2 regions of the Rhizobium sp. LEGMi-198b genome follow, and region 2 is predicted to be linked to the other one. Evidence: predicted binding sites of a transcription regulator. Region 2 holds the regulator's gene; the other holds the start of a gene.
What was found. The regulator LexA, encoded in region 2, represses DNA repair genes until DNA is damaged. The targets are predictions, from matches to a motif close to TGTTCNNNNTGTGTTCNG.
Positions count from the first base shown of each region.

Region 1: the regulator LexA is predicted to act here: its motif matches at 5,706-5,723, upstream of ACXHXG_RS05740 (2'-5' RNA ligase family protein).

Region 1 covers NZ_JBSYVH010000001.1:1,160,440-1,175,016, reverse strand. Annotated here, with positions in the region: gene ACXHXG_RS05760 (MFS transporter) at 1-1,035, opposite strand, end outside; gene ACXHXG_RS05755 (quinone oxidoreductase family protein) at 1,316-2,290, opposite strand; gene ACXHXG_RS05750 (LysR family transcriptional regulator) at 2,383-3,261, shown strand; gene ACXHXG_RS05745 (SulP family inorganic anion transporter) at 3,353-4,987, shown strand; gene ACXHXG_RS05740 (2'-5' RNA ligase family protein) at 5,002-5,622, opposite strand; gene ACXHXG_RS05735 (hypothetical protein) at 5,869-5,997, shown strand; gene ACXHXG_RS05730 (methylated-DNA--[protein]-cysteine S-methyltransferase) at 6,170-6,733, shown strand; gene ACXHXG_RS05725 (hypothetical protein) at 6,766-7,299, opposite strand; gene ACXHXG_RS05720 (LysR family transcriptional regulator) at 7,427-8,377, shown strand; gene ACXHXG_RS05715 (GFA family protein) at 8,402-8,815, opposite strand; gene ACXHXG_RS05710 (YciI family protein) at 8,961-9,332, opposite strand; gene ACXHXG_RS05705 (YciI family protein) at 9,573-9,920, shown strand; gene ACXHXG_RS05700 (RNA polymerase sigma factor) at 9,927-11,186, shown strand; gene ACXHXG_RS05695 (lipid-binding SYLF domain-containing protein) at 11,390-11,830, shown strand; gene ACXHXG_RS05690 (TetR/AcrR family transcriptional regulator) at 11,938-12,573, opposite strand; gene ACXHXG_RS05685 (SDR family oxidoreductase) at 12,681-13,430, shown strand; gene ACXHXG_RS05680 (SDR family NAD(P)-dependent oxidoreductase) at 13,901-14,577, opposite strand, start outside.
Region 2 covers NZ_JBSYVH010000009.1:48,714-63,290, reverse strand. Annotated here, with positions in the region: gene ACXHXG_RS27935 (mechanosensitive ion channel family protein) at 1-827, shown strand, start outside; gene ACXHXG_RS27930 (DUF2721 domain-containing protein) at 933-1,424, shown strand; gene lexA (transcriptional repressor LexA) at 1,818-2,540, shown strand; gene ACXHXG_RS27920 (ComEC/Rec2 family competence protein) at 2,521-4,980, opposite strand; gene gltA (citrate synthase) at 5,261-6,550, shown strand; gene lpxB (lipid-A-disaccharide synthase) at 6,581-7,762, opposite strand; gene ACXHXG_RS27905 (LpxI family protein) at 7,759-8,640, opposite strand; gene lpxA (acyl-ACP--UDP-N-acetylglucosamine O-acyltransferase) at 8,642-9,457, opposite strand; gene fabZ (3-hydroxyacyl-ACP dehydratase FabZ) at 9,454-9,927, opposite strand; gene lpxD (UDP-3-O-(3-hydroxymyristoyl)glucosamine N-acyltransferase) at 9,920-10,987, opposite strand; gene bamA (outer membrane protein assembly factor BamA) at 11,038-13,371, opposite strand; gene rseP (RIP metalloprotease RseP) at 13,572-14,577, opposite strand, start outside.

The DNA.
Region 1 (14,577 bases), on a different contig from region 2:
GAAAACCGAATAGAGGCCAAGCGCCACGCCGCGATTTTGTGCTGGAACGTGCGCCATCGCCTCGTTGCCGAGCGCCGGAAAGATCGGTGCAAAGCCGGCTCCGGCAAGCGCCGCGCCGATGATTGCGACCGTGGCCGAGGGAGCAAAGGCCAGCGCCATCAGCCCCAGGATCTCCACCACCAGCGAGACGCGCGCCAGCGGCAAGCCGCCGAAGCGGGCGACGGCTTGCGCCAATCCGAGGCGGACGCCGATGAAGGCCAGGCCGAAAGCGCTCAACGCCAGCGAAGCCCCATCCCAATCGCGGCTATGGAAAAAGAGAGCGACAAAGGCCATCACGACGCCGAAGCCGCTGGAGGCCAGTGCCAGCGCCGCGCCGAAAGGCGCGACGCGGCTGAGGACTTGGCCGGTGCCGATGCCCTTTTCCTTGACACCGGGTACGGCCGGCCGCGTCTGCGCCAGCATCAAGCCGGCAATTGCCAGGCCGATCGTCACGGCGCCCGTGGCGAAGAAGCCATATTGCCCCTCCAGCCAGGCGCCGAAGGGTGCGGCAAGCGCGATGCCGCCATAGGTGGCAATGCCGTTCCAGGAGATGATGCGCACGGTTTCGCGCGCGCCCATCAGCCCGATCGCCCAGGTAATCGCCGCCGTGCTGACCAGGCTTTCACCGACACCCAGCGCCAAGCGGCCGACAAGCAGCAGCGCCAGGCTCAGAGCCGGAGCACCCGTCACCAGCGCCGATGCCAGCGTCAGGGCGCCGGAAAATCCATAGGCGATGAAACCGAGGAAAACTGAACGGCGCGGCCCATACTGATCGCACAGCCGGCCGACCTGCGCGCGGCTGATGATGGTTGCCACATATTGCGCGCTGATGGTGATGCCGGCCCAGACGACGCCGAAACCGAGACCGCTGTCGACATAGGTCGGCAGCACGGCGAGCGGCAGGCCGATGGCGATATAGCCGAAGAAGGTCAGCGCGACGATGGAAAGGAGGGATAGTGTCGAGGCGGACTGGATGGTCTGGGAGGCAGTGTTCACGAGATATCGCCTGCGGGCACCGCGCGCGGTGTCCTTGCTGTTTGCCATGCGGATCGGGGTTCGTACCGGACAGGAGTGGCGGCAACGGCCCATCGACCGTGCGACGTCACGGATGAATTTCGTATCAGGCGGGAAGCGGTGGGGTCAATGAAATTGCTGCTTTGCAGCAAAAATTCATGGCGTGTTCAAGCAATTGTGTTTAGCGCCGTGGCGGGGACCGCACCATGTCCGGCCGCGGGAAGGGAGGCAAGGCGACGATTGCGCCACCTTGCCCTTGGGTTCACATCGTCAACACCACGCTTGCCGTCGTCCGCCCCGCCTCAAGGTCGGCATGCGCTCCGGCCGCATCTTTCAGTGCGTATTCCGCGCCAATCGGATTGATCAGGCCGGCCTGCAATTCCATCATCAGCGCCTCGGCGCCCCGTCGATAGAGATCGGGATCGTTGGCGTAGGTCAATACGCTCGGGCGAGCGAGACCGATGGCGCGGGGCGCAGTCAGTTCCTCGATCTGGATCGGAGGAATGGGGCCGCCGGCCTGGCCGATGCTGGCGACCATGCCGAAGGGCCGGACGGTGGCGAGCGTCTGCGACAGCATCGCGCCGCCGATGCCGTCGATGGCGAGATGTACGCCCCGGCGGTCGGCGATGCGGCGCGTTTCCTCCACCCAATCCTCGGAATTATGCAGGAGAACGGCGTCGGCGCCGGCTTCATAGGCAAATCCCGCCTTGGCTTCGGAACCGACAGTGCCGATGACGTTGGCGCCGAGCCGCTTGGCCCAGCGCGTCACGATCTGCCCGACACCGCCGGCTGCAGCATGCACCAGCACCCATTCGCCCGATTGCAGCGGATGAACCTTGTGGAGCAGCATATGGGCGGTGAGTCCGCGCAACATCGTACTGCCGGCGAGCCTTTCGCTGACATCGTCAGGCAGCCGCACCAGCCGTGAAGCAGGCAGGGTGCGCACTTCCGCGTAACTTCCCAGCGGATGACCGACATAGGCGACCCGATCGCCGACCGACAGGCCCTCGACGCCGGAGCCGATTGCCTCCACGATGCCGGCGCCCTCGAAGCCGAGAACGGTCTGGCCGGGCGGCAGAGGGTACAGTCCAGAACGGACATAGATATCGACGAAATTGACGCCGGAAATGCTTTGGCGGATGCGGGCCTGGCCGGGACCCGGCTCGGTGATGGCAAGATCAACGAGCGTCATGGTTTCGGGACTGCCGGGACTGGTGATGGCGATGGCTAGAGGCATTGAACGGTCTCCTTTCAGACGGACTTTTGATCACAAAGGTGCGTCTGAATAAATTCGGTATGAGTTCACCATATCTGTGCAATAATGCACAGATGATCGATTGGCAGGACCTTCTTCATTTCGCTTATCTGGCGCGGACCGGCTCGCTCTCGGCGGCTGCGCGTGAGCTCGGCGTCGACCATGCCACGGTCGGCCGGCGCATCGCCGCGCTGGAACGCACGCTTGACCTGCGCCTGATCGACCGTAGGCCGCGCACCTCGCCGCTGACGGCCGATGGCCGGGCGATCGCCGAGCTGGTGGCCGGCATGGAGGACAATGTCGAGGCGATCAGACGCTATTCAAAAAGCGCGGTTGCGGGGCTTTCCGCCGCCGTCAAGATCAGCGCGCCGCCGTCCATCGCCGCCCACCTCATCGCCCCGAAAGCGGTCGCCTTTCGTGCCGAACATCCCGATATCACGCTGACGATCGCCGGCGTTACCCGTCGCGCCGCCCTCGATCATGGAGAGGCTGATGTCGCCGTGCGCATGTCGCGGCCCGAGGAAAGCGACCTTCTGGTGCGGCGCATCGGCGTCATGCGCTTCGGGCTCTATGCTGTCCCTGAGATTGCCGCAACACCGGAGGAGAGCTGGGTCTTCATCGGCTATGATGCGGCGCTCGATCATCTGACTCAGCAGACCTGGCTGCGCAGCCTGCTTGCAGGCCGCCCGATCGTTTTCCGCGCCGGCGACGTCTTCGGTCAATTGCAAGCCGCACTTGCCGGTCTCGGCGTCGTCGCGCTCCCCGCCTTTCTCGGCGACGGTGAAGCTGCGCTTACGCGTCTGCCGACGGAGATCCCGTCACCCACGCGCGACCTCTGGCTCGTCACTTATCCCGATCTGCGCCGCTCTCCGGCCATCCGCGCAGTGATGGATTTTGTCAGCGAAATGATCGGCAGAACGTGTCCATTGAGAGAGGCTGACGGGGCCACGTAAGCCAACGGTTCGTCATGCTTACTTTCCTGTTGCAGCTTACCAGCGAAACTCTACACCTAGACAGATTGGCGATTCCTGTGGTCGGTGATCGATGACGAAGCTCAGCGGCTGGCCCGCGATAAACAAAGCCGATGTGATCGCGGGCATATCGGTTGCCGGCCTGATGCTGCCGGAAGCGGTCGCCTATGCCGGTATCGCCGGTCTGCCGCCGCATAGAGCGATCCTCGCCGGTATTGCCGGCTGTCTGGTCTACGCGATTTTCGGACGCAGCCGTTTCGCCATCGTCTCACCGACCTCTTCATCTGCCGCCATTCTTGCGGCGACGCTAGCGGTTGTTCCGGGAGACGCCACCGTCAAGGCGAGCCTCGCGACCATCGCCGTCGCGCTGGCCGGCATCCTCTTCGTCATCGCCGCCGCCTTGCGCCTGGGCGGCATTACCGGCTTCATCTCGCGCCCGGTGTTGCGCGGCTTTGCCCTGGGACTGGCGATTACCATCATCCTGCATCAGCTCCCGATTCTCGTCGGCGTCCCCGTGCAGGGCTCGAATATCTTCAGCTATGCCGGCGCGCTGTTGGCGGCAATTCCCAGGTGGAACATCGCAAGCGTTGCCGTCGGCATCGTGGCATTGGTCGCACTGCTATTGCTCAAGCGGCTGCCGGGCGTCCCCGGCGCCTTCCTCGTGCTCGCTGCCGGCATCCTCGCCTCTTCTGCCTTTGGCCTCGACGGCCATGGTGTCGCGTTGGTCGGGACGATCGAGGTCCTGCCGCAATGGCCTTCGCTTCCCGATGCCGGCTGGCCCGCTTATTCGCGGCTGGTGCAATTTACCGTGCCGCTGGTGCTCATTCTCTTTGCCGAATCCTGGGGTACGATGCGGGCCTTGGCGCTACGCTACGGCGATGCTCTGGAGGTCAATCGCGAATTGGGGGCGCTGGGCCTTGCCAATATCGCCAGCGCCGTCGTCCAAGGCATGCCCGTCGGCGCCGGTTTTTCCGCGGGTTTCGCCAGCGAAGCGGCGGGAGCGAAGACGCGGGCTACCACCGTCTTTGCCGCCATCGGCCTTGCCATTCTGATCGCCAGCGCCGGGCCGCTGGTGGCGCGGCTGCCGGAGCCGGTGCTTGCCGCCGTGGTGATTGCGGCCCTCACGCATGCGCTCGACCCCGGTCCGATTCTTCGACTGCGGCGGCTTCATCGTGATTTCTATGTCGCGCTCGGTGCCGCGGCCGGCGTACTGATCTTCGGCGTCCTCAACGGCATGCTGCTGGCGATCGTACTTTCGCTCGTCGCAATGATGCATCGATTGGCATCCCCCTATGTTGCTCGTCTCGGACGGCTGGGGGGCAGCCATAATTTCGTCGACGTCAGCCGCCACCCAGAGGCGATAGAAACGCCCGGCATTGCGATCTGGCGTCCCGGCGAGCCGCTGTTTTTCGGCAATGCCGATATGATCCTTGGCGAGATTCTGACGCGCAGCCGCGCCGAAACGGGACTGAAGGCCGTGGTGCTAAGTCTGGAGGAAAGCTTCGATCTCGACAGCTCCGCGCTCGACGCTTTGATGGAATTCGACAATGCCATGCGCATTGCCGGCATCCGCGTGCAATTCGCGCGTGCTCATGATAAAGCCCGCGACCTCATGGCCGCGGCCGGAATGACCGATCTCGAAAATCGCTGTAGCTTCAGCGTTGACGACGCGGCCGCGGTGGTTGCACCGGCGGTGGGGAACGGCTGACCTCTGTAGCCGGCTTAGTTCAGCAGCCAGTAGCAAAGATGCTCGTGCCTGCCTTCCCCCTGGAGGCTATGGACCAGAACAAAATCCCGGACGGTCCACCCTACGGGTTCGTCAAGCACGACTTCCGGAATCAATTGACCCCGATATAGCAAGGTCATATGCGGCTCAAATTCCCTTCTATCGTTATTTGCAAAGCCGGTGAACCGCATTGCGTCATCCAGTTCTTGACGCAGCGCTTTCAGTTCCGCATTTCCTTCCTTGCACCATAGGACAAGGGGGCGATTGTCGCCATTACCGAAGCTGACGGCTCGATCGAAAACCACTTGGAATGATGGCTTCCTGACGGTCGACGCCGCTTGCATTGCCGCAAATGCGATCTCATGCGGTGGCTCATGCATGCCGGCGTAGGAGCCCAACTGGTAAAGCGTAATATGAAACAGATCCGAGGGGCGCGGCTTTGCGAAGAAGCGGTATTGCCGATGCAGATCGCTTGCCAGTTTGGCACTTGACGAAGCAACCTCCCGATCAGGCAGTACAGCAAAATAAAGACCAGCCGAATGCATCGGATCGGCTTCAGATTTCCTGACTCGTGATCCTCCGCCAAGATTGAGCGAAAGCTGTGCGTTGTTCTTCATGAGATCGCTTCAAAGCCAGCCGGCCTTGCCTCGTGCTGTTCTTGCTGAGCGCTGATATCCTACGGTCGCCTAGTCTTAAAATCAAGAACAAATAGAGAACAAATTGAAGTGGCCGCAATTGGCCGGGAAGATCGGATATTTCATCGCATCCCTCGATTTGGAAAAAGCACCGAATAAAACTGCCCTTCGATTGTTCACCGCAGGTCAGGGCATTTTGGCCCGCTCTCAACAAGGGAATGACCTCACATGTTGATCAAAGCCATCTTCTCCGCCGTTCTTTTCGCCTTCATCGGTCTCGGCGTCTCCGCCTGCTCCACCACCGGCTCCGGCGGCGGCATGACGCAGAATTCGGCTCCGGCCGGCGGAGGGTATTGATAAGCTCCCAAGCTGGGTGGGAAGTGGTGTGGCGGATGTTGCCGTCGCAGCATCGGCATCGCTTCCTTCACTCCGCAAAATGTTGGCAACAATCGGCCTGCGCAAGAATCGGGTTGAATTCGGGTGCCAGAGGCACGATTTTCATGGCAAGTGGAAACACGGAGACTTTGCCATGAGCGAGACAAGGCAACATTATCTGATCTTCGAAACCGTCGGTGGTTTCTGTGGGATTGCGTGGAACGACATCGGTGTCACTCGCTTCCAATTGCCGACGAAAAGCGCTGAGGCGACCGAGCGCCTCATGCTTCGCCGTTTGCCAAATGCACGACCTAGCGCGCCGACGCCCGATGTCGCCGATGCGGTTGCCGCCGTAAAGCGTTATTTCGCTGGCGAAACAATCGATTTCTCCGGCGTGAAACTGGATCTCAGCGAGCAGGACGATTTCTTCAAGCAGATCTATGCCGCAGCGAGGCAGGTAGGGTGGGGGCACACCACCACCTATGGCGCGCTAGCCAAACAGCTCGGCGCCGGTCCGGAAGCGGCGCGCGACGTCGGCCAGGCCATGGCCAAGAACCCCGTGGCGCTGATCATTCCCTGCCACCGCGTCTTGGCCGCCGGCGGCAAGATAGGCGGCTTCTCCGCGCCCGGCGGTTCGACCGCCAAGGCTCGCATGCTGGAACTGGAAGGCGTCCAGCTCGCGCCGCCGAAGCCCGTGCAGCAATCCCTGGGTTTCTGAACGTTGGTCGTGTGCATAACGCGCCCGGAGGGTCACGCGTCCGTGGATGCGGCCGCATCTCCGGCGATGGCCCGAGCCGTTCCGGGCTGAGGACGCAGCAGCAGATAGAACGCGGCGACATGCGTGATCATCAATAGAGGCACATAGATGATCGGGATTGCGTAGGTGGCGCCCAACTGTCCGGCGAACCCGGGAAGGTCGAATTGGGTGCCATTATAGTAGTCGACGATGAGGTCGACTGTCCCCACAACATTGAAGGCAATGGTGAACAGCCAAAAGAGCGGACGTATCCTTACGGTGAGAAGCGCCAGCATGGCGAGCAGGCCGGTTGCAAAGTCACCATAAGCGGCTGATATCGCGAAGCCGGTGGGCAGATTGGGGCCGACGACGCCGGGAACAATGAAGACCAGCCCGAAGAAACGGAAACTGTGCAGCGTGGCGATGGCGCGTTGCGCTTCGACCTGATCCATGGATTTGAGCTTCGGCCAGACGTAGGCTCCGAAGCAGAGCAGCCAGGGGACGTAACCCAGAACGAGATGTAGCTGGAAGATGATTGCGGGCGACATGTAGCCTCCTATGGTGTGCTAGCTCATGCGGTCTCAAACACGGTGGTCGGAATGCCGAGCCGGGCCGTCCGGGTCAGATGTACGACCGCTATCGCCTGGCGACTATTCGCTATAATGTTGACGGGCCATGAAGCAGAATTTCACAGTCAGACGAGGCGCGCTCGATGGGGTGGAGGCGTTCCTGAGCGTCGCCGAGCACCGCAGTTTTCGCAGAGCGGCCGCGGAACTCGGGGTGACTCCATCGGCGATCAGCCAAGTGGTGCGCGCGCTTGAGGCGCGCGTCGGCGCAGCGCTCTTCCTGCGCACCACGCGCAGTGTCGGCCTGACCGAAGCAGGAGAACGATTCCTGTCGCGTGCAAAGCCAGCCTTCGAGGAACTCGTCGCTGCGAGCGAGGTTGCCGGTCAACTCGGAGAGCGGCCAGCCGGATTATTGCGCCTTGCAGTGCCGCGTTCGGTCGTGCCGATCGTGCTGGAGCCACTGATCGCGTCCTTCTGCGAGGCCTATCCCGCGATCGAGGTGGAGATTGCCGTAAGCGAGAAGCTGGTCGACCTCGCAGCAGAAGGATTTGATGCCGGCGTCAGACTGGGGGAATTCATCGACGCCGACATGGTCGCGGTGCGGCTGACGCCGCCGTTCCCGTTTGTAGTCGTTGGCAGCCCCGATTACCTGTCTCGGCATAAGCGGCCGGAGCGTATCGACGATCTGCGTGACCATGCCTGCCTGCGCATGCGCCGCACGAACGGGTCGGTCGCGCCCTGGTCCTTTGTCGACGGCGGCAAGGCGGTCGAGGCAATCGTCTCAGGGCCGCTCATCGCGCATGACTACCCCACGGTCCTGGGAGCTGCCATCCAGGGTGCGGGAATTGCGCAAGTGCCAAGCCCGCTCGCCGAAGCGGCTCTTGCCGATGGCCGCTTGCAAGTGCTGCTCGCCTCCTTCGCCGTCACAACCCCCGGGGTTTTTCTGTACCACCCGGGCAGAAGCCAGGTTTTGCCCAAACTGCGCGCATTCATCGAGCATGTCAGATACCGCAGCAACGACGCTCCGCGCAGAGGCGACCCAGCTAGATCGCACCAATGATCACATCGATATGCCCGCTTGGACTCAGCTCGGCATGTTCTCGAATTGCGGAAGGTCGAGCGGCTTCACCCATTCAAGACGTCGCTTGGTGAACATCTCGAGCACCGGTTCGATGCCCGCGGAACTATCCAGGCAGCCGATCGTGGCGAAGATCATTCCTGGGAAGCTCTCCAGCTTGCTGCTGAAGACCCTGGCGCCGCAATTGGGGCAGAAGTTGCGATCCAGGCCCTTGCCGGATTGGGCGATGTAGTGAAACGCCTTCGGCTCGCCGCTGACCAGCGCAAAATCGTCCTCGGGCACGCCGAAGAACGTCGCCGCCTCGCCGCCTGACGCCTTCTTGCAGTCGAGGCAGTGACAGACGGCAACAAAGGTAGGATCGGTATCAAACTCGAATTTGACGGCCCCGCATGCGCACTGACCGGTGTGCTTCTTCGCCATGTATCAGCCCTCCATATTTGACTGGCAAAGCATCCGCGCCGTTCGCGCGCTGTCAATCGCTGTATTCTAGGGGATCATGCAGCAGGAAGCATCGGACATGCGGATAAAACAGGCAAAGGTTCGCGATTGACTTCTGCCCGTCGGATTATTGCTGCAAATCAGCCATCTCGTATAGCGGCCGGATTTCGATCTCGCTCGGTCCCGGCATGGGATTGGGGCAGCGCTTCACCCAGGCGATTGCCTCGTCCATGTCCTTGACGTCCCAGATCCAGAAGCCGGCGACCATCTCGCGACCACCGGCGAAAGGCCCATCAATGACCGCACGCCCGGGACCATCGAACGCAACACGCTTGCCCTGCGAGGAGGGCTTGAGGCCGTCGGCCGTGAGCAAGATGCCGGCATCCCGCAGCTCGTCATTGAATTTGCCCATCGCTTCCATCATCTCCGCCTCCCAGGCCGTGTGGAGGAACCCCTTCTCGCTGTCTTCGGTAGCCTTCACGATCACCATCACACGCATCGTCTGTCTCCTTTTTTGAACCGGCCGCATCGGCCTGACATTGGAATGACGAACGGAGTTTTTGGAAACCGACACCATCTCGCGATTTTTTAGCGACACGACCGTTCGCATGAGAGTAGCGTCGAGAATATCGATGGATGCCCCTAGTTTCTTCCAGTGCCTTGTCAAAATCTCGCCGGTTCAAACGTCTTTGTCGCAGCGGGCCATCAGGCTGCGCGTATCGAGAGAAAGGAACGCATCATGCAATATATGCTGTTGGTGTATTGGAACGAAGCCGAGCATAAGAATGCTAAGAAGGAACAGAAAGCCGAGACGTTTGCGGCCTATGCGGCCTATACGGAAACGTTGAAAAAGGCCGGAGCCTACGTTGCGGGTAGTGGATTGCAGGATTCCTCGATGGCAACCGTGGTGCGTGCGCCGGAGGGCAAGACCACCGTTCTCAACGGCCCCTATATCGAAAGCAAGGAGCAGTTAGGCGGCTATTATATTATCGAGGCTGATGATCTCGATAGCGCCGTCGCCTGGGCGGCGCGCTGTCCCGGCTCCCGGCAGGACACGGTAGAGGTTCGCCCTCTCATGGTCTATTGAACTATCATGTCGCAAGGAGATAACCGGTCCGCCATCAAAGCTGCTGAAGCGGTGGCGCGCCGAAGCTATGGCAAACTGGTCGCCATCCTTGCGGCCCGCACACGCGATGTGGCCGGCGCCGAAGACGCCCTGTCGGAGGCCTTTGCGTCTGCCTTGGCCGATTGGCCGGCCAATGGCGCGCCGCTAAACCCCGAGGCTTGGCTGCTTGCCGTTGCCCGGCGCAAGATGATCGACGCCGTCAGGCGCAGACGAGTAAGCGCCGTTGCCTCCGAGCATCTGAAGCTCATGGCGGAAGAGTTGGAGGCAACGGCGAGCCTAGCGCCAGACATTCCAGACGAGCGTCTGGCTTTGATGTTCGCCTGCGCGCATCCGGCAATAGAGTCTGGAGTGAGAGCGCCGCTGATCCTGCAGACGATCCTTGGGTTTGACGCACAGACAATCGGTTCCGCCTTCCTGGTCTCGCCGGCGGCAATGGGTCAACGGCTGGCGCGGGCCAAGAACAAGATCCGTCGCGCCAGGATTCCCTTGCGTGTGCCCGACAGGGCAGACATGCGCGCACGTTTGGCGGCGGTACTGGAGGCGGTCTATGCGGCCTATACGGAAGGCTGGAGCGATCCAGCTGGTACCGATGCGAGCCTGCGCAACCTCGCGGAAGAGGCGATTTGGCTCGGCCGGCTGATCGTCGCGCTCCTGCCGAAGGAGGCCGAAGCGCTCGGCCTGCTTGCACTGATGCTCTATTCCCATGCGCGGCGTGGCGCCCGGCGCAGTCCGGCCGGCGAATTCGTGCCGCTTGCCGATCAGGATCCCGCTCTATGGGACGAAGCGTTGATCGACGAAGCTGAAGATCTGCTTATTCGCGCCAGTACGCTTGACGCCTTCGACCGCTATCAATTGGAAGCGGCAATCCAATCGGCGCATGTCGTGCGACGCCGCACAGGCGCGACGGATTGGGTGGCTATCGAGCGCCTCTATGATGGCCTTTGCGCAATTACCGGCTCGCCGGTGGCGGCAATTAATCGCGCGATCGCCGTGGCGCAGACGCACGGGCCTGCGGCAGGGCTGGCGGCGCTGCCGATACTGGCCCCTGGCAGCCGGCTGGTCGAATATCAGCCGTATTGGGCAGCGCGCGCCGAACTCCATGCGAGAACGGGGGAAATGGCAGCGGCCCGCGAAGCCTATGACCAAGCGATTGCGTTGGAAATAGATCCTGCCGTCCGCCGCTTTTTGCAAAGGCGACAGACCGAAAGCCTAACGCCGCCGCGCTGAGCTTGGTGTTCCGCTCGGACCGGTCGAGCTCGCCTTCTTGGCTGGAAGGTGTAACCCCTCATTCTCGCGCGATTATTTTGATATGTTACTATTATGGCTTGGAACTAATGACGTGCGAGACTGTTCAGTTATAACTTTGATACGACGCTAACGTCGTGCCCGGCCGGCTGGGGTAAGCGGCGCTTTTTCAGGAGTCTCTCATCATGAAGATTTCGTCCGGATTTCGTTCAGTCGCGGTTGCCGTCATCGCCGCCGCGGGAATTAGCTTTGCCAGTGCCGCGCATGCCGACAGCGGCACGATCCGCTTCGCCGTCTACAAGGCAGCCTTCTTCGTCGGTGGCTCCGGCGGCGAGGGCACGCTGACCTTCCACGGCCGGCGCTACCCCATCACGATCGGCGGCATCTCGGGCGGCCTCGCCTTCGGTGCCTCCAAGACGTATTTCAGTGGTACCGTGCGCCACATTCGCCGCGCTCGAGATGTGTCGGGCGTGTACGGCGCAGTGGGCGGCGGCGGCGCGGTCGTCAAAGGAGCCCAGGTGATCGTCATGACCAATGACAAGGGCGCTCAGCTCGAACTCACAGGCAGGCAGGTAGGCCTGCAAATCAATGCCGATATCAGCGGTCTGAGCATCACGGTGAAGTAAGGGGCTGTTGCTCCGTTCGTCATCTCCCCGGAGAGGCCCGATTTGCTGAGTTTGGCGATCGGGCCTCTCCGGCAAAGTCATTCAGGAAGTGGCTTTTGCCACTTGCGCTATGCCGCAGTGCTGCTCGCGACGAGATAAGAGTGAAACATTATCGTTAGCTGTCTTTCGGCCTCGCTTCCCACAGCCGGGGGCATGACCCGTTTGCAGAATGCCGGGACCGTTCCGTAAATCACTGCCGTCATTGTTTGGGCGATCAAGTGCGGATCGGCAAAACGGCCATCGCTGGCGGTGGACAGCATCGCCTCGATCGCCCTTTCACTCCGCCGGGACGCCGATTCGATCAGCTCGCGCGCATCAAGCTCCGTAGCGATGAGGTAGAGGGCGGGCGCGACCTCGGTTTGCGCCATCCTTGCGTCAAGATAGGCCTTCACCACCGCCCGAGCTATTGTCTCCACCGGAGCGTACAGGTTTTCGTCGCTCGCTTTCTCCACAGCCTCGGCGAGAAGCGCGAGATGCCGCTCCAGCACAGCGAAAAGCAAGGCCTGCTTATGCGGGAAATATTGGTACAGCGTTCCGACCGAAACGCCGGCACGACGCGCCACGCGCGTCGTGTTCAGGCGGATCGGCCCATCGCTCAGCAAAACCTGAATGGTCGCCTCGAAAATAGCGTTCACGGTGACGATGGATCGGACCTGACGCGGTAGTTTCCGGCGGTTTAGCGGTGACGGAGCAGCGTTTTCCATATGCGAATCCAAAAACTGAATAATGCTTCATATATTACAGCCGTCGCCGATGCTCTAGCCCCGTGTGGTTGCCGGTGACGCCTTAGGAAGCGAATTAGGAGACGAATATGGGTAAATTGGACGGTAAGATCGCTGTCATCACTGGCGGTAACTCAGGAATGGGACTGGCGACGGCCAAGCTGTTCGCACGCGAAGGCGCAAAGGTGGTCATCACCGGCCGCGATCAAGCGGCGCTCGACGCTGCCGTGCAAAGCATCGGAAATGGCGCCGACGCGGTCCGCAGTGATATTTCCAGGATGTCGGACATCGAAGCGCTTCGCGAATATGTCGAGAGAAAGCATGGCCGCGTCGACATTATTTTCGCGAACGCCGGGGGCGCGCGACCGAACATGTTTGAATACACGTCCGAAGAAGAATTCGATTTCACGGTCGCTAACACGTTCAAAGGGACGTATTTTACGGTGCAGAAGCTCCTACCGCTGATGGGTTCCGGCGGCTCGATAATCCTGAACACCTCGACCCTGAGCAGACAAGGCCGCCCCTATGTCAGCGTCTATTCGGCGGGGAAAGCGGCCATCCGCTCACTGGCACGGTCGCTCACCGCGGAGCTGACCGACAAGGGCATACGGGTAAATGCCCTGGCGCCTGGCTACATCGATACGGACCAAGCACGTAAAGCCGGAGTGAGCGAGGAGATGATCGAACAGACGAAGACCCAGGTGCACGCCCAAATTCCCATGCACCGCAGCGGAACCGTCGACGAGATCGCCAAGGCCGTCCTGTTCCTCGCCTCCGATGACTCGTCTTACATCACAGGCAGCGAACTCTGCGTCGATGGTGGCTGGGCTCAGATCTGAGTGTCCCGGCGGCGCGGAGGGGGAGATACAGCGAGTGACTGCAAAAGTTCGGCAGCGAATATCGCTGCCGAAACTACGCTATGGCCGCAGCTCGCCCCTCATTCCCACTCGATTGTTCCAAATCCAGCTATATCATTGATCTAGTTTGATTTTTTATTGCCGGCAGCCCGAAAAACCGGCGCATGGCCCGTCAAAATTTTATAGTGTTGATCTTACAGAGAAATTTCTTTGAAAGTTTTTCTATCGGCTTCGGCATCTATCGAGGTCGATTGCCTCTCGACCTGCCGCCTCGCCAAGCTGAAACCCCGGAAGTATAGGTCAGAAAAGTACCGTCACCTACAGTTCCAGCAGGGGTTTCCCACGAAGCCAACCGACAATGCGCCGCCATTATCAGAGCACGCGCTCCGCGGACCAGCGGGATTCCGAAATCGGTGGAGTGTTTCGTGCGCTATTGTTCGTCCGGTGCAAAATCAGGAAAGTGCGACCTTCAAAAGCTCTTCGCTCCTTTCCCAAAGCTGGCGTGCAACCGTTCCGTCATCCTTGAACGCAACTTTCATCGGTTTACCGCTTGAGTACATTCCTCCAGGCTGCCAATCGATGCCCGGCTTCCCTTCGGCAAGCGCCGTGAGTGCAAGACCGGACTTCTCCGGGCTGATCGTGATCAGATACTTCAACGGCGAGTGATAGATGAACCGCATGAAGTGGTTGGTGTCGCTGGCGAAGCTGGAACGCACCACGCCGGGGTGGAAGGCGACGGCCGAGATTCCGTCCGCGCGGTGCCGCCAGTCGAGTTCTCGGGTGAACAGTATGTTCTCGAGCTTGGCGTTGCCGTAGGCGACTTGTGCCGCGTAGTTGCGTTCGTTATTGAGATCCGTGACGTCGAAGTTCTTGCCCCACATGTTCGCGGCTTCGCTGGCCGTCTGGATGACCTTGGCGCGGCTGGCGGCGAGATGCCCCATAAGCAGCTTGGTCAGCAGGAACGGCGCCAGGTGATTGACCTGGAACGTCTTCTCGAAACCGTCTTCCGTCACCTCCCGCTCGCCCATGATGCCGCCGGCATTGTTCGCCAACACGTCGATGCGGTCGTATCGCAACAGTTCGGAGGCGAGCCGTTTCACGTCGGCCAAACGAGCGTAATCGGCCAGGT
Region 2 (14,577 bases):
CATTCATTGACGAGAAATTGAGCGCCGCCGATAGCAGTGCCTCCTCGCCATCGGCGGAAGCCGCGCGCGCGGGCCGCCTTCGCACCCTGTTGCCGATCTTCCGCAACGCGCTGGCAGCCATCGTTATCGCAGCCGCCGTCCTCACCGTGCTGTCCGAAATGGGCGTGCAGATCGGGCCGTTGATTGCGGGGGCCGGCATATTCGGCGTGGCGATCGGCTTCGGCTCGCAAACGCTCGTCAAGGATATCGTCAGCGGCATTTTCTACCTGATGGACGATGCCTTCCGCGTCGGCGAATACGTTCAAAGCGGCAGCTACAAGGGAACCGTGGAATCTTTCAGCCTGCGTTCCGTCAGGCTTCGACATCATCATGGTCCGGTGTTCACAGTTCCCTTCGGCGAACTCGGCGCCGTTCAGAACATGAGCCGCGACTGGGCGATCGATAAATTCCTGCTACGGGTTCCGTTCAATACCGACGTCGCCAAGGCGAAAAGGATCGTCAAGCAAATCGGAGAGCAGTTGAAAGAAGATCCGGAAATCGGACCGCAGATTCTTGAGACCCTGAAAATGAAGGGGGTGGAGCAAATTGGCGACTTCGGTATCGAACTGAGCTTTGCTTTTACCGCCCTCCCCGGTCGGCAAACCTACATACGGCGCCAGGCCTATACCATGATCCGCGACGCCTTCATGGAAAACGGCATCGACTTCGCTCAGCCGACAGTGCAGGTGGGTGGCGAGGAAAAATCCGATGCCGCGATCGCAGCCATGACACTGCAGAGAAAGAAGATCGCTGAGCAAATGACGCAATCGGCAGCGCCGCCGACCTGACCGTTCGCGCGAGATCAGTCACCAGCCTCATCTCCGCGCCCTCTTTGGCAAGGCGACAACCCTGGAGCCGATACCGGATGACGTTGGACAGAAAGGAGATCCAATGTGCTGAATGACCATCTGACGTCTATTGCCGCGCACGTTATTCAAATAGCGCTGACACCGGTCTTTCTGCTGGCGGGCACCGCCGGGTGCCTCAATGTCTTCTCGGCCAGGCTCGCCCGCGTCTCCGACCGGGTCAACAGCCTTTTCGAACGGGTGACCTCTGAGGACCCGGATGAAACGCGGTTGCTGCAGCTCTATTATCTGCGACGGCGAACATTGGCGCTGGAGATCGCAGTTCTGCTCGGCACGGCATCGGGCGTGTTCACATGCCTTGCGACGCTCGGCCTCATGGGCGGTGCAATTCGACAGCAATTTCGCGAGCAATTGCTGCTCTGGCTCTTTGGCCTTGCCGTCTTCGCACTCATGGGCGCCTTTGTGGCCTTTCTCGTCGAGATGATTCTGGCCGGGCGCAGCATGCTAAGGCAGATCGCCAACGACCGTACCTTGCTCGAGCACCGGCACGGGAGTTCGAGGAAAAGTTCAACCTATTGATATCCCATCGAATATTACTACGGATGGCACCAATCCCGGCCCCTCAGAAATCCGGATTCCCAGTCAGATCCATAGCTTGCTCTCCATGGTTCGGAGAGTGTCGTCCTCCAAAGAGCTTATAGAACGAAGAACATGGCTTTTCGCCGCCTTGGAGATAATCCGTTTTGGGATCGTCCGAAATTTTGCTTCGCCCGATTCCGCATATATTTCTGCTATTTAGTTTGAAGGTGCCGGGAAAAAAGTCATCTGCCCGGGACCTGTTATGTTCCCATTTATTTGATGCACCTACAAAATGTTCACCGAAATTTAAGGGCTTGCGGAACACATATGGAACATATAGTGTCCGTTCTGGATTTGTTTCACGACACCTTCTCAGTCCCGAGGTTCAAAACGATGTTGACGCGCAAGCAGCAGGAACTGCTTCTCTTCATTCACGAACGAATGAAGGAGTCCGGTGTTCCGCCATCTTTCGACGAGATGAAGGATGCGCTGGACCTTGCGTCCAAATCCGGTATTCACCGTCTCATCACGGCTTTGGAAGAGCGCGGCTTCATCCGTCGCCTGCCGAACCGAGCCCGAGCGCTGGAGGTCATCAAGCTGCCTGAGGCCTATAGCCCGAGCCTGCAGCCTCGCCGCGGCTTTTCGCCAAGCGTCATCGAGGGTAGCCTTGGCAAGCCGCAACTTGTGCCGCCGCCCGCACCCGCCAAGCCGGTGAGTGAGGACAACAACAGTTCGGTTTCGGTACCCGTCATGGGCCGCATTGCCGCCGGCGTTCCGATCTCGGCTATCCAGAACAATACTCACGACATCACCGTTCCCGCCGACATGCTCGGCTCCGGCGAGCATTATGCGCTGGAGGTCAAGGGTGACTCGATGATCGATGCCGGCATCTTTGACGGCGATACCGTCATCATCCGCAACGCCACGACCGCCAATCCCGGCGACATCGTCGTCGCTCTCGTCGATGATGAAGAGGCGACATTGAAGCGCTTCCGCCGCAAGGGAGCCTCGATCGCGCTTGAAGCGGCAAACCCTGCTTACGAAACCCGCATCTTTGGGCCGGATCGAGTGAAGGTACAAGGCAAGCTCGTCGGTCTCATTCGCCGCTATCACTGACCGGTGACGCCGGCTTGAGCGGCGCGCCAAAAGTGTCTGTTCGCCAGTCGTAGGAGCGATGCAGGCTCCATGGCCGCGAAAGGTTTTCAAACGCCGCCGTTGCGACCGGTTTATTGGTGCTGAGGTTCATTTCAATAGATCCCGTGCGGCGCAGTGTTGCGCCCGTAAAAAGCATCGCGCCAGAGCGGCAGCGATCAAGACGCAGCCGTACGGAGGTGATGACGATATTGGCCGTGTCGCAGGCCGGAGCGAGATAGGCGGCATCTTCAATGGTGACAAGCATGTCGCCATTATCCAGCATTGCCACGCACCATGCACCTTTTTGGCAGGCGAAACCGCCCGGCCCGGCCGCGTCTAATGCCGCATCCATCGCCTTTCGAACGGTGCTCTGTTCTTCGGAATTCAGGCGACGATGCTTGTCTGATTTGCTGATTTTGGGGAGCTGACTATCCGGCGGAAGCATCGTTGGCGGTTGCTGCTCGGTGATCGCCAATGCTCTTTGCCACTGCTCGAAGATGAAATCCGGCGGTTTTTCGCGGTTTGTCGTCAGCGCACCGTTGCGCAACAAGGCGACCAGCGTGCCGTCCTCGGAGATCATGAGATCAGGCTTGAGGACACCGGGGCCGAGCGCCACGACTGCAACCGAACCGATGATCAAGAGCGCACCTGCATGTCGCAGCCATGTTCTCAGCAAGGTCATCAACAAGAAGCCGGCTATGACCGTCGGGAACAGCCAGACCGGCAGCCGACCGAAGGGAATATTGCCGCCCCAGGCGGCAACCGTTTTGGCAATGACGATGACGACATCAAGTCCCCAGCCGGTTATCTGCCAGAAAGGGGCATCAACGCCAAATGGCATCAGTAGCGTCGCCGCCATGCCAAACGGCATGACGACAAAGGAGACGACCGGCATAGCCGCCAGATTGGCGATGAGACCATATGTCGCCAATCGGTGAAAATGCTCTATCGAGAAGATTGCCGTCGATGCGCCGCCTATAAAAGAGGTCGACAATATGCTTCCGAAGAAACGGGAAACGAAGAGCAGCGGACGCATGACCCGGAACCGGGAGAGAACGCTCTCCCGATGCGGCCTCCTCGCCCAGAGCGAATAGCCGGACACCAACGCCAGGGTCGCGGCGTAAGACATCTGAAAACTTGGTCCGAGCGCCTGCGAAGGCGACAGTATGAGAATGACTATCGCCGATAGCGCCACGTTGCGCAGGCTAATGGATGGTCGGTCGAAGAGCACGGCGATCAGCATGATAGCCATCATGATGAAGGCACGCTCCGCGGATACCCCGAAGCCGGAAATGAGATAATAAGCCGTCACTGTAACTAGCGCGCCGAAGGCCGCAATCTTCTTTGTTGGCCAAGCCTGTGCCACGCCGAAAAACAGACTGAGGGCGTAGCGTAAACCGACATAAAAGATGCCCGCGGAGAGCGCCATGTTCAGGCCGGAGATGGCGATGATATGCGCAAGACCCGAGGTCCGCAGCGCTTCCGTCGTATCGTCTGAGATCGCTCGTCTCTCATCGGTGACAAGCGAAGCCGCAAAGGCGCCGGTGTCTCCGGGCAAAAGCGTCCTGATTCTATCGCCGATATGGCTGCGCAAACCGGCAAGCCAGATATCCGCCTTGTCGAGGACCGACCCCTGAACTACATCACTAGTCGGCGACAATAATGTCGGCGTTCCATAGGCAAAACCATTCGCGCCGGTGCCATCGAAATAGGCGCTGAAGGCGAAATCGTTGAGGCCGGGCAAGGCAGGTCCGGCCGGCGGCGTCAACCGCGCTCTACCCTGAATGCGGTCGCCGAGTTCGAAGGGCTGGAGCTGTTTGCGCACGAAAATGGTGATCTGCGCCGGCGGCCGGCGAATGGTCGGTTTTTCCGTTGCCTCCAGGGCGACGACATAGCGCCAACGGCCCTTGTCGTCGGCTTCACGCCGTTCGATCCGCCCGGTGATGGTGGTCGTCACCGCAGAGTCGAGCATCACCGTCGATGCGCGCCAGGTTTCGCATTGCGCCAGAGCCATGCCGGAGCACACCAGCATGCCGGCAAACAATATGTGCCGTAGCACTCGCCCCGCCTGCTGCTGGCGGAAAAATGCGACAGCGAAGATAAGGAGGGCCGTAAAAACAGCTTGCGGCGGCGGATCGGCTCCGACCGAGAACCAGACGATCGCGCCGGCGCCGATGTAGACCGGCGCAAATAGCATCGCGCGACCGTGCGCCGCCTCTTCTTCGGCTAAATGGTAAATGCTGAGTCGGATGCTGCCTGCCGCGAGGCGAAGGCGGGCAATAAGCGCGGCGTGGTCCTGTGTCCGCTCTGGCCGCGACGCTTTGGCACGAGAAATAACCGCGCCCACGCTCTGCTCGCGCACGGCAACCGCAGCCAATTCCCGACCATCCACCTGCGGATCCGGTGCCTCTAAATTAGGCATATATTCCAGCGCCCACGCAAAACTACAGCTATAGCGGGAGTTTTGCCGTCACCGGCCAGTGATTTCAACTGAAATCGGCATCATCGCCGACAAAAGACGCTAATTCACGCTTGCGCAAAACGGTCCCTTCTACCGCAGTGCCCAAAAGTTGATACTGCAATGCACAAATAGGCGTAAGGATAACTTGGCATTAGGCTCTGGATCATATAGCTAATCGTTAGTCGCTTAACCCTTTGGCGCTTTTTAAGGCGCCAATCCCGCCAAATCTTGGAGGATCAGCATGACGGAACAAAGCGCGAAACTAACTTGGGGTGAAAAGACGGTGGATTTGCCGGTTAAGTCCGGAACCATCGGCCCAAGTGTCATTGATATTGGTGCCCTTTATAAGAACACCTCCACTTTCACCTACGATCCTGGCTTCACTTCGACTGCGTCGTGCGAATCCAGCATCACCTTTATTGATGGCGACGAAGGCGTTCTGCTGCATCGCGGTTATCCGATCGAACAGCTTGCCGAACACGGCGACTTCCTCGAAGTCTGTTACCTGCTGCTCTACGGCGAATTGCCGACCGCAGCCCAGAAGAAGGACTTCGATTACCGGGTCGTGCACCACACCATGGTGCATGAACAGATGTCTCGCTTCTTCACCGGCTTCCGTCGCGATGCGCATCCGATGGCCGTCATGTGCGGCTGCGTCGGCGCTCTGTCGGCCTTCTATCACGACTCCACCGACATCACCGATCCGCACCAGCGCATGGTCGCAAGCCTGCGCATGATCGCCAAGATGCCGACGCTTGCCGCCATGGCTTACAAGTACCATATCGGCCAGCCCTTCGTTTACCCGAAGAACGACCTCGATTATGCGTCGAACTTCCTGCGCATGTGCTTTGCCGTGCCCTGCGAGGAATATGTGGTCAACCCGGTGCTTGCCCGCGCCATGGACCGCATCTTCATCCTGCACGCCGATCACGAGCAGAATGCGTCGACATCGACGGTTCGCCTCGCGGGCTCTTCCGGCGCCAATCCCTTCGCTTGCGTCGCCGCCGGCATCGCCTGCCTCTGGGGTCCCGCTCACGGCGGCGCCAACGAAGCTGCGCTCAACATGCTGACGGAAATCGGCACGGTTGACCGCATTCCGGAATATATCGCCCGCGCCAAGGACAAGAACGATCCGTTCCGGCTGATGGGCTTCGGTCATCGCGTCTACAAGAACTACGATCCGCGCGCCAAGATCATGCAGAAGACGGCGCACGAGGTTCTCGGCGAACTCGGCATTAAGGACGATCCGCTGCTCGACATCGCGATCGAACTGGAGCGTATCGCGCTGACCGATGACTATTTCATCGAGAAGAAGCTTTACCCGAATGTCGACTTCTACTCCGGCATCACGCTGAAAGCTCTCGGCTTCCCCACGACCATGTTCACGGTGCTGTTTGCGCTTGCCCGCACCGTCGGCTGGATCGCCCAGTGGAACGAGATGATCGAAGATCCGGAACAGCGTATCGGCCGCCCGCGCCAGCTCTATACCGGCGAACCGCAGCGCGAATACGTTCCGGTTTCCAAGCGTTAAGCCGAAGAAGCGAGACAACAAAAAACCCGGTCAGAAATGGCCGGGTTTTTTCTTGGACAGGACATCGAGAACGATCGCCGCGGCCTTTTCGCCGGGCGGCTCCTCGGTCTGCATCCGCTGCCAGACCAGATCGTAACCCTGAAGCATGGCTGCACGCTCGGGCGTATCGCTCGACAGCCGCTCCATATAGCGCGCCAGCAGACCGGGGCGCAGCACATCGTTGATCAGTTCGGGCACGACGGCATAGTCGGCAATCAAATTCGGCAGAGCTGCCGTCCAGGTCTTGATGCGCGAGAGTACGAATCGGGCAAGCCATTCCGTCTTGTAGGCCGAGACGACGGGAACGCCCGCAAGGCCCAATTCCAGCACCACGGTGCCGGAAGCCGCCATCGCCGCATCCGCTTCCGCGAAAGCGTTCCATTTGGCATCCTGGCCGACGAAGACATCTGGCTTGACGCGCCAGTTTTCAAGGAGGGAGCGCACCAATGCCTCCTGTCGCGGAACGGTCGGCAACACGTAACGAACGCGATCGTTTCGCCGGCTAAGCTCCGTTACCGCCTGCTCGAAAACCGGCAGAAGCTGACGGATTTCCGAGGAACGCGAACCGGGAAGCAACAGGATCGTCTTTTCTCCGTCAGGCGCGCCGAAAGGGCGAAGCGCACGCCGGCGGCGGGTTTCGACCAAGCTCGAATCCACCGTCAGCCGATGGCCGACATAGGTCGTGGCCGGCCCCGCCAAGCGCTGCATCGCTGCCGGCTCGAACGGCAGGATGGCGAGGACATGATCGACATAGGCGAGCATTTTCTGCGCGCGATATTCTTTCCACGCCCACACGCTCGGGCAGACATAGTCGACGACCGGCAAGTCCGGCAGCGCCGCGCGCACCTTCTTGGCAACGCGATGGGTGAAATCCGGGCTATCGATGATCAGGAGCACGTCCGGCTTGGCTGCGATAATGGCGTCCGTCGTCTGGCGGATGCGGGCAAGCAGTTTCGGCAGTCGCTTGATGACCTGCGCAAAACCCATGATCGACAGTTCGGAATAATCAAAAAGCGAACGCAGACCCTGTGCTTCCAGGGCATCGCCACCAACGCCGATCAGTTCGACGGCGCCATCGTAACGTTGCTTCAATGCCGCGACGAGATCGCCGCCGAGCAGATCGCCGGAGACCTCGCCGGCTACGACGGCAAGCTTTAACGGCACACCGCTCACATAAAGCCCTCCGCGCTAAGGCCGCGATCGATGCCGCAGACGAACAGCCCGGCTTCGTCGGCAGCCGCAATGACCGCTTCGCGCTCCAGCACCAGCGCCCTGCCCGCCTCGACGGCGACGCCGGCAAGGCCGGCCTTCTTTGCGTTGAACACGGTCGAAACCCCGATCGACGGAAGGTCGGCGCGCACGTCCTGCTGCGGCTTGCAGAGCTTCACCAATACGCCCCGGCGACGCGCCGATATGCGCCCTTCGGCTCGCAAACCGGAGACGCGCTCGATCATCTTGTCTGTGCCCTCGGCGCCCTCCAGCGCCACGACACGGCCGCCGACGCTGACGGCACCCTGCCCGACATCCAGCAATCCCAGGGCAATGGCTGCCTTCGCTCCCTGCGCGATATCGCGCAGATCCTCTTCCGATGGCGAGAAACGGCCGAGCGGCCCGGTGGTCGCCAGCAGATCCGGCGCGATCTCATGCGCGCCGACGACGCGGACACCGCCGGCCTCGATCAAACGGATAACCATCTGCAGCACAGCATTGTCGCCACCGGAAAGAAGGGTGCGGATGGTCGACGGCAATTCCTTGATCACGCGCCAGGTCGGACGCACATCGCGCCAGGGCGGACGACGCGCGACAGCGCCGGACATGACGACCCGGTCGACTCCATAGCGGCGAAACATGGCCTCCAGGCCGGCAAAATTGCCGACGCCGAGATTGGCATGATCGAAAGCGGACCAGTCGCGATCCGCCTCATCCGTCAGCGCAATGATAACGGGATTTTCGCCTGCCTGCCGGGCGGCATCGGCAACATAGGCCGGCAAAAAGCCGCTGCCTGCGATGATCGCCAGCCTGCCCGCATGGTTTTGACCGCTCGCGGCCACCTCAGCCCTTACCGCGATTGGGCGACGACAATGCGCGATCGCTTTCGGCGGCGATGAAATCGAGGATCTCGATCACTTCCTTACAATCGGCATATTCTTCGCGGATCGCCGCCGCATTGTCGCGGATCGAGCCCTCGCCTTCGAAAATGCTCTTATAGGCGCGGCGAACCGTATGGATGACCGAACGCTCAATTCCGGCGCGCGTCATGCCGACAATATTGAGACCCGAGAGTACGCCTGGATTTCCGTTCAGCATGCCATATGGAATGACGTCATAGCTGGCGGCCGAAAGACCGCCGATGAAGGCTTGACGGCCGATGCGGGTGAATTGATGCACCGCGCAGCCGCCGCCGAGGATGGCGCGGTCTTCGACGGTGACATGCCCGGCCAGCATGACATTGTTCGACATGATGACGTTGTTGCCGACGCGGCAATCATGGGCGACGTGGGAATTGGCAAGGAACAGGTTGTTGTTGCCGATGATGGTCTTGCCGCCGTAGTCGGCGGTACCGGTATTGATCGTCACGCCTTCGCGAATCGTGCAATTCTCGCCGACGTCCAGCGTCGTCTCTTCGCCGCCGTGATGCACGCTCTGCGGATCGCCACCGACGACCGCCATCGGGAATATCTTCGTGCCCTTGCCGATCGTCGTCCGGCCGGTCACAACCACATGCGTCAAGAGCTGAACAGCATCATGCAACACGACCTTGGGGCCGACATGGCAGAACGGGCCGACGACGACATTCTCGCCGATGACCGCTCCATCCTCAACGACCGCGAGCTTATGAATGCGCGCGCTTTTTGCAATACTGCTCATGCCTGCTCTTGGTCCTTCCGTACGATCATCGCGCCGATATCGGCCTCGGCAACCAGCGAGCCATCGACCTTGGCGTCGCAATGGAACTTCCAGATCGTACCGCGCTGCTTCAGCTTGACAACGTGGAATTCAACACGATCGCCAGGTACGACCGGCTTGCGGAAGCGGGCATTGTCGATCGTCATGAAGTAGACAAGATTGCCGCCGATTCCGTCCTTGCGGGCGCAGATCGCGCCGGCCGTCTGCGCCATACCTTCGATGAGCAGAACGCCCGGCATGATTGGCGATCCCGGGAAGTGGCCGGTAAACTGCGGTTCGTTTGCGGTGACGTTCTTGATGCCGATCGCGGAATTATCGCTATCGATCTCGATGATCTTGTCGACCATCAGGAAGGGATAGCGATGCGGCAAAAGCTTCATGATCTCGATGACGTCTGCCGACGACAGCGACGTCTTGGCTTCTTCAGTCATGCTCCGCACTCCCGTCCTTCTTTTCTCTGGCTCCTGACCGTTTTGCGATCTCCGCCGACTCTCTTAGAAAATCCCACAATGGCCGTGCCGGAAGGCCCGCATAGCGCTCGCCCGCCGGAATGCTGTTCATCACGCCGCTTTTGGCACCGATCTGAACACCGTCGCCGATATGAATATGGCCGTTCAAGCCCGCCTGACCACCGATCTGCACACCGTCGCCGATCACCGTGCTGCCGGCAATGCCGACCTGGCTGACGATCGCGCAGTGGCGGCCGATGCGGACGTTATGTCCGATCTGCACCTGATTGTCGATCTTGGTGCCCTCGCCGATGACAGTGTCATCCATGGTGCCGCGATCGATCGTGGTATTGGCGCCGATCTCGACATTGTCCTGAATGATGACACGGCCGATCTGCACGATCTTCACCATACCACGCGGGCTCGGCGCATATCCAAAACCATCCTGGCCGATACGCGCGCCATTGTGAATGATGACGCCATTGCCGAGGTAGGAGCAAAGCACGCTGGCGCCGCCGCCGATCGTGCAATTGCGCCCGATCTTGACACCCGGCCCGATCATCGCGCCGGCTCCGATGCGCGTACCCTCCCCGATCTCAGCACCCGGTCCGATAACCGCGCACGGCTCAACGCCGACGTCAGCCTCAAGCTTGGCGGTCGGATCGATGAAGGTCGCCGGCGAAATCAGCGTTGGCGCAGAGGTCAGTGCAACCGGACGCATGGCTTGCGGATGCAGCAGAGCGCCCGCCAGCGCGAAATCCGTGTGCGGCTTTCTGGAAAGGAGGACCGGGATATGCGCGGGAACGAAAGACTTCAGCGCCGGCAAGCAAATGATCGCCGAAGCCCGACAGGTCTCCAGTTCCGCACGATTCTTCCGGGAGAGAATGTAGCAAACGTCGCCTTCGCCCGCCCGATAGACGGGAGCGATGGACTTGATGACGACGCCGGCAAAGGCCTCGTCAGCAAGTTCCGCCCCAAGATGCTCGGCCAGCGCACGGAGGCTGACGCCATCATGGGACGGGAAAAAATCGATATGTTCCATAAGCACCAGCTCCAGAACGGTGTTAAGCCCGCAGTTCTGGGCTGCCGATATCAGAACTGGTTGGCGATGCCAAACCGGAAATTCTCAGTCTTGTCGTAGTCTTCCTTGAGAACCGGCACGGCATAGTCAACTCGGATGACGCCGAAGGGCGACGACCAGATCAGGCCCGCACCCAACGAAGCACGGATCGAGCTGTCGTTGTGCAGTACGTCACCGAAGAGGTCAGCCTTGTTGCCGTAGAGCGTACCCGCATCGGCAAAGGCTGCGACGCGCAGACCGATATCCTGCGGAACGCCCGGCATAGGCATGCTTGCTTCAGCCGAAGCCGTGAAGTACGTCGTGCCGCCCAGCGCATCGCCATGCGACGAACGCGGACCGATACCGGCATTCTCGAAGCCGCGGATTTCACGGCCACCGAGCGTGAACTGATCGAAGACGTTCAGGTGATCGCCTGTCGGCATGACATAACCGGCGCCAACCGTCAGCGAGCCGATGATGTCGGCTTCGTCGCTGATCATCTTGTAGTAACGCGCCTTGCCGCTCAGCTTGTAGAAGTCGGAGTCGCCGCCCAGACCCGCATATTCATGCGTGAACTTGGCGATGATACCTTCGCGCGGCAGATTCTGATCGTCGAGCGTGTTGTAGGTAAAGGTCTGCGAAATCGTCGACTGCACCCACGGGCTGTTGTTCACGAGATTCAGATACGGAGCCGACAGATTGTTCTCCCAATCGTCGGTGCCGTCATACTGAAGACGCTTGTAGTTGTAGCGTAGGGTCGTCGCCAGGTTCTCGGTGATCGGCGCGGTGACGCGCAGGGAGAAGCCTTCTTCCGAATAATCGTAGAAATCGTCGCTCGAGGTCTGGTTCCTGAAGATGTCAAAGCCGGCAGCCAGACGATAGCCGAGGAAATAGGGCTCGGTGAACGAGATGTTATAGGTACGGTTGCCTTCCGTGCCGGCACCTGCGGCGATACGGATGTACTGGCCCCGACCGAGGAAGTTCTTTTCTTCGACCGAAGCTTCGAGCAGCAGACCGCCGTTGTTGCCGACGGCGTAACCAGCACCGATACCAAACGAACCGGTCGGCTGGTCTTCGACGTTGACGATCACGACGACGCGATCCGGAGCGCTGCCCTGGGCCGTGCTAATGTCAACCTTGGTGAAGTAGCCGAGGGCGTCGAGACGACGCTTGGCGCGGGTGATCATTTCCTGGTTGAAGGCATCGCCTTCATTGAGATCGAACTCACGGCGAATGACGTAATCGCGCGTGCGGGTGTTGCCGCGGATTTCGATGCGCTCGACATAGGCGCGTTCGCCCTGATCGACCAGATATTCAATACCGATCGTGTGGCCGGTGAGGTCACGATTGCCGCGCGGCGTGATGCGGGCGAACGGATAGCCGGCCGCAGCAACGCGCTTGGAAATGTTCTCGATCGAGGTCTGGATGTCCTTGGCGCTATATACATCGCCCTTGTGGGTGATGACCAGGCTCTTCAGGTCGTCCGCATTGATGCCCTCGACCGTCGACACCACGTTGATGTCGCCATAGGTGTAGCGCGGACCTTCATCGACGTTGAAGTTCAGCGTGTATTCGTTGTTCTGCTCGTTCAGCGTCGCATCGGCACTGACGATGCGGAAGTCGGCATAACCGTGATTGTAGTAGAACTGACGCAGCGCATCCTGGTCCGCCTGCTGGCGCTCGGCGCTATAGACGTCCTTGCGGGTCAGGAACGACAGGAAGTTCGACTTCTTGGTGCTGATCACCGAAGCAAGACGGCCGCTGCTATAAGCCTGGTTGCCCGAAAAATTGATCTTGTCGATCTTGGTGCGGTCACCTTCGTTGATGACGAAGGCCACGTTGATGCGGCCCTCAGCGACCGGAACGGTCTGCGTCGTCACCTGGACTTCATTACGGCCGATTGCGGCGTAAGCGTCCTTGATAGTCTTGATGTCGGCCTGGACCTGGGTTTCGCTGTAAGGACCGGCGGCATGGGTCTGAACGATGCCCTGGAGCTTGTCGTCCTTGATCTTATGGTTGCCGTTGAAAACCACGGCATTGATCAACTGGTTTTCCTTGACGGCAATGACCAGAGTGCTGCCAGAGACAGTCATGTTTACATCGGAGAAGTATCCGGTGGCATAAAGTTGCTTTACCGAATTGTCGATGTCGGCTGGCGAAAAGCTCTTGCCGGGCTTGATCGTGATATTGTCGCGAACAGCCTCTGCACCAACGCGTCCAGCTCCCCTGACATCGACCCGCTGTATGACAGCGGCTTCTGCGACTGAGGCAGAAGCAAGGGTGATAACACCAGCGCCCGACGCAACAACACCTGCAGACAGCGCTACCGCCGACACTGCGTTCAATAATCTTGAACCAGCCTTCATTTTCACTTCTTACCTTTTTATCAGTCGTCCCCAGCCCCGAGCGAACCCGATTCCGGCCACGTGTGTCGTTTTACCCGCTTTTGACATACAAGCAAGGGAGCAAGTTAATTTCTGTTTACTTCATTTCAAACCGTGGCTCATTCGCCACTACAGCTTTGAAACATCGTAAATAAATCGTAATTTCCTCTCTAAATGCCCCATCAGCCTATCCTGGAGCTGATGTCATTCCATGTCGCAAACACCATGAGTGACAGCACCATCGCAAAACCAATTCGGAAAGCGATGTCTTGTGCCCGAGCACCCAATGGTTTTCCCCTCACGGCTTCAATCGCATAGAACATCAAGTGCCCGCCATCAAGTACCGGCACCGGCATCAAATTTAATAACCCAATGGAAACAGAAAGTATGGCGGCGAATTGGAGCACCGCCGAAAAGCCCAGGGTTGCCATTTGGCCGGAAAGCTGAGCCACCCGAATGGGGCCGCCGAGCTGATCCGCCTTCATGTAACCGCCGATGACATTGCCGAGATATTCGAAGGTGCCGGACACGATGCTGCCGGTCTGCCTGACGCCTTCGCCCAGCGCCTGAAACGGGCCATATGCCTCATAACGGAGCTTGAAGGGCTTCTGGCCGTCGGTAATCCCGATGCTGTTGATCTCCATCTCGTTGCCGAAGGCATCCGGCTCTTCGGTCTTCTTCGGAGTGACCTGGACGTCAAGTGTCCCGCCGCTACGCTTGACGGACAACGTCACGGGCTTGTCCTGACGGGACGCCACATAACGCTGCACTTCGCCGATGGAATCGATCACACGCCCATCCACGGAGAGGATACGGTCGCCAAGCGCGATGCCAGCCTCTTGCGCTGGGCTATCCGGTGCGATTGAAGCGACGAGCGGGTCGATCGGCGAAATGCCGATGCTGCCGACGTCCTTCTTCTTTCCGGAAGCGTCTGTTGCGTTCAATGTTTCCGGCACCATCGGAAAATCGCGCGTCTGGCCGTTGCGTTCGACCGTCAAAACGAGGTTTTTTCCGGCGTGATCGGTGACATAGCGGGCGATATCATAGTAGGTCGCGACATTGTTGCCGTCGACGGCGATCAGGCGATCGCCCGCCTGCACGCCCGCCTTCGCTGCCGGTCCGCCCGGCTCGACCGCCGTTACCAGCGGATCGACGAGCGCGATGCCGATGCGCCCCATTTCCATCTTG